DNA from 3 places in the Pseudomonas sp. R3-41 genome. Region 2 is predicted to be linked to each of the others. Evidence: predicted binding sites of a transcription regulator. Region 2 holds the regulator's gene; each other region holds the start of a gene.
The links. The regulator sigma-54, encoded in region 2, starts transcription at its own class of promoters, with help from an activator protein. The targets are predictions, from matches to a motif close to ANTGGCATNNANNTTGCTNT.
Positions count from the first base shown of each region.

Region 1 (3,274 bases), 680 kb from region 2:
GTGATGGTGATGATGTCACCGACCCGGAAGGCCTTGCGGTCGCTGTACAGGTTCTGCTCGAAGCCGGCCTGGTAGATCGAACCATTGTTGGCGGCAGCCGGCAACGGCGTACGCGGCAACACCGGAGCGTAATACGGGTCATTGGGCCGTGGCGTTGGCGCAACACAGCCCGCGAGTGCGGTAATCCCACTCAGTGCCAGAACAGATACGAAGCGTTTCATGACCCTACCTCTTGGTGTTGCAGGCGACCCTGGGGCCGCCCTGTCTACGTAATGACGGACGACGCGGTTACAGATTCTGCGTAACGAACGAGAGCATCTGGTCGGCGGTGGAGATCACCTTGGAGTTCATCTCGTAGGCACGCTGGGTGGTGATCATGTTGACCATCTCCTCGACCGTGCTCACGTTGGAGGTTTCCAGGGTGTTCTGCAGCGTGGTACCGAAGCCGTTCAAGCCTGGGGTGCCGACTTGCGGCGCGCCACTGGCAGCGGTTTCCAGGAACAGGTTGTTGCCCACCGCTTGCAGGCCGGCCGGGTTGATGAAGTCGGCGGTCTGCAGGTTGCCGATAACCTGGGCGGCCGGGTTGCCTGCCACGGTGATGGACACGGTGCCGTCACGGCCCACGGTGAAAGTCTGGGCATCGTTCGGGATGACGATGGCCGGTTCCAGGGCGAAACCGCTGGCGTTGACGATCTGGCCGTTGGAGTCGAGGTGGAAGGTACCGTCACGGGTGTAGGACGTGGTGCCGTCCGGCTGCAGGATCTGGAAGAAACCGCGGCCGTCGATGGCCATGTCCAGCGGCTGCTCGGTGGTTTGCAGGCTGCCGGCGTTGAAGTTTTTCTGGGTGCCGACAATGCGCACACCGGTACCCACTTGCAGGCCCGACGGCAATTCGCTGTCCTGGGTCGATTGGGCGCCTGGCTGGCGTTTTACCTGGTAGAGCAAGTCCTGGAACTCGGCGCGATCACGTTTGAAACCCGTGGTCGAGACGTTCGCCAAGTTGTTGGAAATGGTGGAAAGGTTGGTGTCCTGGGCGGACAGACCTGTTTTGGCAACCCAAAGAGCCGGAAGCATTCGATTCTCCTCGTACGCCTGTTTTTCGGCGCGACGCTGTAATTAATAGTTAGATCTGCAAGACCCGAGCCATGGCTTCATCGCCTTCTTTGGCGGTGTTCATCATCTTGACGTGGAGCTCGAACTGCTTGGCCAGGGCCAGCACCGACGTCATTTCATCCACGGCATTGACGTTGCTCGCCTCCTGGAACCCGGACACCAATTGCACGTTGCCGTCGATGGGCGCCGGCTGGCCGTCCTTGGTCCGGATCGAGCCGTCCAGGCCCTTGGTCATGGTCCTGAGGTCTGGGTTGACCAGCTTGATGCGGTCCACTTCCGCCATCACCCGCGGGCCTTCGCCCATGGCGCGGATGCTGATGGTGCCGTCCTGGCCGATTTCGATTTTCTGCTCGGGTGGCACGGCGATCGGACCGCCATTGCCCATCACCGGCATGCCGTTGCCGGCCCGCAGCACGCCCAGGGCGTCGACATTGAGGCTGCCGGTGCGCACGTAGCTCTCACCGCCATCGGGGTTCTGCACGGCCATCCAGCCCGGCCCGCTGACCGCCACGTCCAGATCGCGACCGGTCTCGATCAGCGCACCCGGGGTGAAATCGGTGGCAGGACGCTCGGAGAGGGCAAACGCCCGCGCCGGAAAGCTGTCGCCGAACACCGGCATCGAGCGCGCCTGCTCCAGGTCTTTCTGAAAACCATTGGTGGAGATGTTCGCCAGGTTGTTGGCATGGGCCCGCTGCGCCAGTGCGTTCTGGCTGGCGCCGGTCATTGCCACATAAAGGTACTTGTCCACTGTCGTTCCTCTGCATGCCGGACGTTTGCCGCCCACTGCTGTGTTGCACAGCCTTAAGCAATTTGCAGACCAACTTTTTTCTGGCGCCCCTGGGTCCTGGAAACAAAGGACTTGAGGGTTCTGGAAGGGATTTGGGGAAGGTATCGAAGACGAAAAACCGGCGGTGTTGTGCCGGTTCGTGGCAATGCTTTTCCTTGGGTAATGGCCTCTGCCGTCATCGCGAGCAGGCTCGCTCCCACATTGGACCTCCAGTGCTCCAATGATTTGTGAGCAATCAGTAATCTTGTGGGAGCGAGCCTGCTCGCGATAAGGCCGCATGAGCACCGAGAGCAAGCAACTATGGCTCGGTTTTGCCGACTTCGTATTCGCGCAATTTATTAGCAATGGTCGTATGGGAAACCCCCAGCCGCTTGCCCAGTTGCCGGCTGCTGGGATGTTCGGAATACAAGCGCTCCAGCACCGCTTTCTCGAAACGCCCAACGATCTCGTCCAAGCCCCCCTCAAGGGAGAAATCGCCAAGGGGCTGGCGCACGCCGTAGTCCGGCAGGCGGATGTGCTCGGCTTTCACCTTCCCGCCATCGCACAAGGAAACCGCTTGGAACAGCACGTTTTCCAATTGCCGGACGTTGCCCGGCCAATGGTAATGACTGAGGCGGTCCATGGCCGCCGGCGCCAGCTTGGGCAGTGCACAGCCGATCTGGCGGCTGGCCTGGTCGAGGAAATGCTCCACCAGCGGTGCCAGGCCATCGAGGCATTCGCGCAGGGGTGGGATGTGTAGCGAAAGCACATTCAAGCGGTGGTACAAATCCTGACGAAATTCGCCTCGGGCGCAGAGTTCGGACAAGTCCACCTGGGTGGCGCAGATCACCCTGACGTCCAGATACACCTCTTCATCGCTGCCGACACGCCGGAAGCAACCGTCCTGCAGGAAGCGCAGCAGTTTCACTTGCAGGCGCGGGCTCATCTCCCCGACTCCGTCGAGGAACAGCGTTCCTCCAGCGGTCAGTTCCAGCAGGCCGAGCTTGCCTTCGGCCCTCGCCCCTTCGAATGCACCGGGGCCGTAGCCGAACAGCTCGGTCTCGGCCATCGACTCCGGCAGCCCGGCACAGTTGAGTGCCATCAAGGGCGATTGCCCACGCGGGCTCGCCAGGTGACAAGCCCGGGCCAGCAGTTCCTTGCCCGTGCCGGTTTCGCCTTCAATTAATAGCGGCGCGTCCAGCGGTGCCATGCGTCGGGCCTCACGGACCACCGCCGCCATCACCTTCGAGCTCTGGAAAATGCTGTCGAAGCCACGCAACTCTTGCTTGCGCACGTTATAGATCCGTTCACCCACGCGGTCGGCCCGATGCAACGTCAACACCGCACCGGCCATGGCTTCGCTGTCGTCGTGTTCCGATTGCAGTGGCGCGATGT
Region 1 is NZ_CP096421.1:5,163,130-5,166,403, forward strand. Features, by position in the region: gene flgH (flagellar basal body L-ring protein FlgH) at 1-221, opposite strand, end outside; gene flgG (flagellar basal-body rod protein FlgG) at 289-1,074, opposite strand; gene M1D99_RS22145 (flagellar basal body rod protein FlgF) at 1,124-1,861, opposite strand; gene M1D99_RS22150 (sigma-54-dependent transcriptional regulator) at 2,199-3,274, opposite strand, start outside.
Region 1: a site for sigma-54 is predicted at 1,916-1,935, ahead of M1D99_RS22145 (flagellar basal body rod protein FlgF). Genes of this name have one in related genera too.

Region 2 (3,274 bases):
CGCGCCACCGGCAGCAAGGTGACCGAGCAGCGTCCGCGGATCGACATGGTGATCCAGCCTAAAAAGAAAACCGAGCAGAAGGCCCAGTAATGGCAACTCTGAAAGCTCAGCACTTGGCCAAGAGCTACAAGAGCCGTCAAGTCGTGCGTGATGTCAGCCTGTCCATCGACAGCGGCCAGATCGTCGGCCTGCTCGGCCCCAATGGCGCGGGCAAGACTACTTGCTTCTATATGATCGTCGGCCTGGTCCAGGCCGATCAGGGTCGCGTACTGATCGACGACCTGGATGTCAGCCACCAGCCGATGCACGGCCGCGCGAAGGCCGGTATCGGCTATTTGCCGCAAGAAGCGTCGATCTTCCGCAAACTGTCGGTGGCCGACAACATCATGGCGATCCTCGAGACCCGCAAGGAACTCGACAAGGCCGGCCGTCGCCAGGAGCTGGAAAGCCTGTTACAGGAATTCCACATCAGCCACATTCGCGACAACCTGGGCATGAGCCTGTCTGGTGGTGAACGGCGTCGCGTGGAAATCGCCCGCGCCCTGGCCACCGCGCCGAAATTCATCCTGCTCGACGAACCGTTCGCCGGCGTGGACCCGATCTCGGTGGGGGACATCAAGCAGATCATCCATCACCTCAAGGCCAAGGGCATCGGCGTACTGATCACCGACCACAACGTGCGCGAGACGCTGGATATCTGCGAAACCGCCTACATTGTCAATGACGGCCAGTTGATCGCCGAAGGTGACTCCGCTGCGATCCTGGCCAACGACCTGGTCAAGGAAGTGTACCTGGGCCATGAGTTCCGCCTGTAAGCACACGTGTCTGGCGAATTGCCGGGGCGTCGTTTAATTTTATTATGGCGACGCTCTAGGCAAACACTTCAGTTTCAGGCATATAATTTGCTTAAGTTTGGCGCTTCGGCGCCCTGTAGTGGATGGCGCATGTGCGCCGGCGAATAAGGTGTTAAGCCCCTGCCATGAAACCATCGCTAGTCTTGAGAATGGGCCAGCAGCTGACGATGACACCGCAGCTGCAACAGGCCATCCGCCTGCTCCAATTGTCGACCCTGGACCTGCAACAGGAAATCCAGGAGGCCCTGGAGTCCAATCCGATGCTCGAACGCCAGGAAGAAGGCGACGACTTCGATAACACCGATCCGCTGGCCGACAACGTCGAGCAGAAGACCAATACCGAGATCCCGGAACCGTCCTACCAGGAAGCCGCCCCGACGGTGGACAACCTCGAGGAAGGCGAATGGAACGAACGCATTCCCAACGAGCTGCCCGTGGACACGGCCTGGGAAGACGTCTACCAGACCAGCGCCAGCAACCTGCCAAGCAGCGATGACGACGAGTGGGACTTCACCACCCGCACCTCTGCCGGCGAGAGCCTGCAAAGCCACTTGTTGTGGCAACTGAACCTGGCGCCGATGTCCGACACCGATCGCCTGATCGCCGTGACCCTGATCGATTGCATCAACAACCAGGGCTACCTGGACGAGACCCTCGAGGAGATCCTCGAAGCCTTCGACCCCGAGCTCGACATCGAGCTGGACGAGATCGAAGCCGTCCTCCATCGCATCCAGCAGTTCGAGCCGGCCGGCATCGGCGCTCGCAACCTGGGCGAGTGCCTGTTGCTGCAATTGCGCCAGTTGTCCGCCAAGACACCGTGGCTGGCCGAAGCCAAGCGACTGGTCACCGATTACATCGACCTGCTGGGCGGTCGCGACTACAGCCAACTGATGCGCCGCATGAAGCTCAAGGAAGATGAGCTGCGCCAGGTCATCGAGCTGGTGCAGAGCCTCAACCCGCGCCCCGGCTCGCAGATCGAATCCACCGAGCCTGAGTACGTGGTGCCCGACGTGATCGTGCGCAAGCACAATGATCGCTGGCTGGTGGAGCTCAACCAGGAGTCGGTGCCCAAGCTGCGCGTCAACGCCCAGTACGCTGGCTTCGTCAAGCGTGCCGACACCAGCGCCGACAACACCTTCATGCGCAATCAGCTGCAGGAAGCCCGCTGGTTCATCAAGAGCTTGCAAAGCCGCAACGAAACATTGATGAAAGTTGCCACCCAGATCGTCGAGCATCAGCGCGGCTTCCTGGAGTACGGCGATGAAGCGATGAAACCGTTGGTCCTGCATGACATTGCCGAAGCCGTGGGCATGCACGAATCGACGATTTCCCGGGTGACCACCCAGAAATTCATGCATACCCCCCGGGGCATCTATGAATTGAAATACTTTTTCTCCAGCCACGTCAGCACCTCCGAAGGCGGCGAATGCTCGTCCACGGCCATCCGCGCGATCATCAAAAAACTGGTGGCTGCGGAAAATCAGAAAAAGCCGTTGAGTGACAGCAAGATCGCTGGTTTACTGGAGGCACAAGGCATTCAGGTGGCCCGCCGTACCGTCGCCAAGTACCGTGAATCCCTCGGGATCGCGCCTTCGAGCGAGCGCAAGCGGTTGATGTAACAAGGCCACGCCACAGCGTTCCAGTGGCAGGCATTTCTGCCTGCCGCTTTATGCACTGGCAACGAAGGAGAAGCTGTATGCAAGTCAACATCAGTGGACACCAACTGGAAGTGACCGAACCCCTGCGCACCTACATCGGCGAAAAACTCGACCGATTGGAGAGGCATTTCGACAAGATCACCAACGTGCAAGTCACGATGAACGTCGAGAAGCTGCTGCAGAAAATCGAAGCCACGCTGCATATTCCCGGCGGAGAAGTGGTTGCCAACGCAGAGCACACAGACATGTATGCCGCGATTGACCTGCTGACCGACAAGCTGGATCGCCAACTCAAAAAGCATAAGGAAAAGACCCAGAGCCTCCTCCAGGGCGCTACCGGTCGTTAACCCCCCCAATCCATGATCCGACTAGAAACCATCCTGACCCCCGGCCGTTCCCAAGTGAACGCGCCGGGCGGCAGTAAAAAGAAAGCCCTCGAACAAATTGCCAACCTGATCCACCGCGAGGTGCCTGATCTGGTGATGCAGGACGTCTTCGAGGCCCTGGTTGCCCGTGAAAAACTCGGTTCCACCGGTTTTGGCAACGGCATCGCCATTCCTCACTGCCGTCTCAAGGGGTGTGCCGCGCCGATCAGCGCATTGTTGCACCTTGATACCCCCATAGATTTCGACGCCATCGACGGCGCCCCGGTCGACCTGCTGTTTGTATTGCTGGTTCCGGAAGCGGCGACCGATGCGCACCTCGAGCTGCTGCGCCAGATTGCCAGCATGCTGGACCGCAAGGAAGTGCGCGAAAAACTGC
Region 2 is NZ_CP096421.1:5,838,607-5,841,880, forward strand. Features, by position in the region: gene lptA (lipopolysaccharide transport periplasmic protein LptA) at 1-90, shown strand, start outside; gene lptB (LPS export ABC transporter ATP-binding protein) at 90-815, shown strand; gene M1D99_RS25280 (RNA polymerase factor sigma-54) at 980-2,473, shown strand; gene hpf (ribosome hibernation-promoting factor, HPF/YfiA family) at 2,551-2,859, shown strand; gene ptsN (PTS IIA-like nitrogen regulatory protein PtsN) at 2,872-3,274, shown strand, end outside.

Region 3 (3,274 bases), 2.7 Mb from region 2:
AGGTTGATGGTCGACGATACCAGGCTGGTGGCGGTCGGCGGCAGGTTCGAGGTGTCGATGCGCAGGTCGGTCAGGATGCCGTTCTGGATCTTGCCGTTGGCATCCACGCCATAGCCCTGCAGGCGCGAGGTGCCATCGCTGTTGGTGATGAAACCTTCCTTGTCGGTCTTGAACGTACCGGCACGGGTGTAGCTCAGGGAGCCGTCGTTGCTCAGGACAAAGAAGCCCTGGCCCTGGATGCCCATGTCCAGCACGTTGCCGGTGTTGTTCACGTCACCCTGGCCGAACTGCTGGGAAACGTTGGCCAGGCGCACGCCGTTGCCGACGGTCTTGCTGCCCGAACCCAGCTTGGTGGCCGAATAGACGTCTTCGAATTCCGCGCGAGACGATTTGAAACCGGTGGTCGCCACGTTGGCGATGTTGTTGCCGGTCACGTCCAGCTGTTTGTTGGCTGCATAGAGACCGCTAAGGCCGATGTTGAAAGACATGTTGACTCCTTTTGCCGGTTAGTCGGCTCTACATACCAATAGTTTGTACTTTGGACAGGGCAATGCTGCCCAGCCCGGCCAGGTTGAGCATCAGCTCACCGCCCGTCTGGCTGATCGTCACGCTGCTGACCGTGGCCGGCAGGTTGGTGATCAACGACGTGGCCTTGCCATCGATGGTGGTCGAGGCCGCGAAGGTGTACGTGCCCGACTCGACCGTCGCGCCCGCGTCGTTCTTGCCATCCCAGATGAAGGCGGAGTTGCCGGCCTTCTGGCTGCCCAGGTCGATAGTGCGGACGGTCTTACCATCCTTGTCCATGATCTTGACCGAGAGGGAAGACACTGCCGCCGGTACCACCACCGTGCCGTTGAGGCTCTTGGAGGTGTCGACCACGGCCTTGTCACCGGGCGCGATCACCGAGCGACCGACCAGGGACGAAGCCTGCAACGCCTGGGACGAGTTGTAATTGCCAGCGATGCCGCTGACGGTGTCGTTGAGCGTGGTGATGCCTTCCAGGCTGCTGAATTGCGCCAGTTGGGCAACGAATTCACCGTTGTCCTGTGGCTCCAGCGGGTTCTGGTTTTTCAATTGGGTCACGAGCAGTTGCAGGAACGCATCCTTGCCCAATTCCTGGTTGCCGCTCGCCGCATTGGTCGCCGCGCCCAGGCCATCGGTCGTGGTGTTGGTCTTGACCGAGGAGTTGGCCAGAATCTCGTTGAGGCTCAAACCGCCTGTTGTACTGGTGACGCTCATATGAATCGCCCCTTATCACTGACCGAGGGTCAGGACCTTCTGCATCATGGTTTTGGCGGTGTTCATCATTTCGACGTTGGTCTGGAACGAACGACTGGCGGAAATCATGTCGGCCATTTCTTCGACGACGTTGACGTTCGGGTAGTAGACATAACCCTTGGCGTCCGCGGCCGGATGGTTTGGCTCATAACGTGCTTCGAGGTTGCTCTGGTCTTCGACCACGCCAAGCACTTGCACGCCCTGCCCCGCCGCGTCCTGGTCCTGGAACAGCGAGTCGCTGCCGCCGGACTGGCCGCCCTGGAACATGGTGGCGAACACCGGGTGGCGGGCGCGGTAGGTCTGGTCGATGCTCGACGAAACGGTCTCGGCGTTGGCGATGTTACTGGCGACGGTGTTCAGGCGAGTGGTCTGGGCACTCATGGCACTGCCGGCGATGTTGAAAACGCTCGCGATCGACATGGCTTACTCTCCACGCAGGGCCGATACCAGCCCTTTGAATTTACTGTTGAGCAGGGTGAAGCTGGCCTGGAAGTTCACGGAGTTTTCCGCGTAGTTGGACTGTTCCAGTTGAGCGTCCACGGTGTTCTGGTCGATCGACGGCTGCATCGGCGTGCGGTACATCAGCGATTCGTCGCCGCTGCCCACGCCTTCGGCTTCGATATGACGGTTATTGGTCATGTTCAAGGCGAAGTGGCCGTTCTTGGTCTTCTCGTTCTGCTCGGCGAGCACCTTGGAGAAGTCCAGGTCACGCGCCTTGTAGTTCGGGGTATCGGCGTTGGCGATGTTGTTGGCCAGGACTTCGGCACGTTGGGCGCGGAAGCTCAGGGCCTGTTCGTGGATACCGAGCGCTTTATCGAAGCTGATGCTCATGTCGGAAACCTTTGGGTGACCAGAATGTACGTACGATGGCTTTAGCAAGCGTCGTGCCACTTTCAGAAGCCCCGTAAACCGGGGCTTTGCGGGGATCGGCAAAGCGGCAATGCCAGAAAAGCGGCAATCGGCTTCCGCTGGCTGCCGCTTTTCTGCCGCTTTCGCCACATGCATGCATCCCATTGTGGGAGCGAGCCTGCTCGCGAAGGCGGTGTGTCAGTGACTGTTATCTTGACTGACACACCGCTTTCGCGAGCAAGCCCGCTCCCACAGGGGACTGTGGTGGATTAGAGAAAACCGGCAGGCAAAAAAAAACGGGAACCCATGGGGCTCCCGTTCTTTTACAAAGCCAATCACTTCGCCTGGTAGATGATCCCCGGGCTGCACTGGACCATCTGGTAATGATCCGGCAAACCGTTCAACGCCTCGGAGGCGCCGAGGAACAGGTAGCCACCCGGCTTGAGCGTGCCATGGATACGCAGCAGGATGTCTTTCTTCACTTCGGCGGAGAAGTAGATCAACACGTTGCGGCAGAACACGATGTCGAACTTGCCCAGGCTGGCGTAGCTGTCCAGCAGGTTGAACGAACGGAACTCGACCCGGCTCTTGATCGGCGCCTTGACCACCCACTTGCCCGGCCCTTTCGGGTCGAAGTAGCGTTGCAGGCGGTCCGGCGACAGGCCACGGCCGATGGCCAGGCTGTCGTACTCGCCGGTCTTGCAGTTATTGAGCATGGTGCCGGACAGGTCGGTGGCAACGATCTGCACGCCACCTTTCAGCTGGCCCAAGTTGGTCCGCTCGAACTCATCGATCGACATCGACAACGAATAGGGTTCCTGGCCCGACGAACAGGCCGCCGACCAGATCCGCAGGCGCTGGCCCGGGCTGGCCTTGATGGCCGCCGGCAGCACTTTGTTCTTCAGCACCTCGAATGGATAGGTGTCACGAAACCACAGGGTTTCGTTGGTGGTCATCGCGTCCACCACCATCTCGCGCAAGCCGCTGCGCGGTTGGGTCTGGATACGCTGCACCAGCTCGCCCAATGACTTGAGGCCCTGTTGCTCCATCAATTTATTGAGACGGCTCGACACCAGGTACTGCTTGTTTTCACCAAGCAGGATGCCACAGGCTTTTTCCAGGAAGACCCGGAACTGTTCGAAATCCA
Region 3 is NZ_CP096421.1:1,703,543-1,706,816, reverse strand. Features, by position in the region: gene flgE (flagellar hook protein FlgE) at 1-488, opposite strand, end outside; gene flgD (flagellar hook assembly protein FlgD) at 517-1,239, opposite strand; gene flgC (flagellar basal body rod protein FlgC) at 1,255-1,698, opposite strand; gene flgB (flagellar basal body rod protein FlgB) at 1,702-2,109, opposite strand; gene cheR (protein-glutamate O-methyltransferase CheR) at 2,463-3,274, opposite strand, start outside.
Region 3: a site for sigma-54 is predicted at 2,151-2,170, ahead of flgB (flagellar basal body rod protein FlgB). Genes of this name have one in related genera too.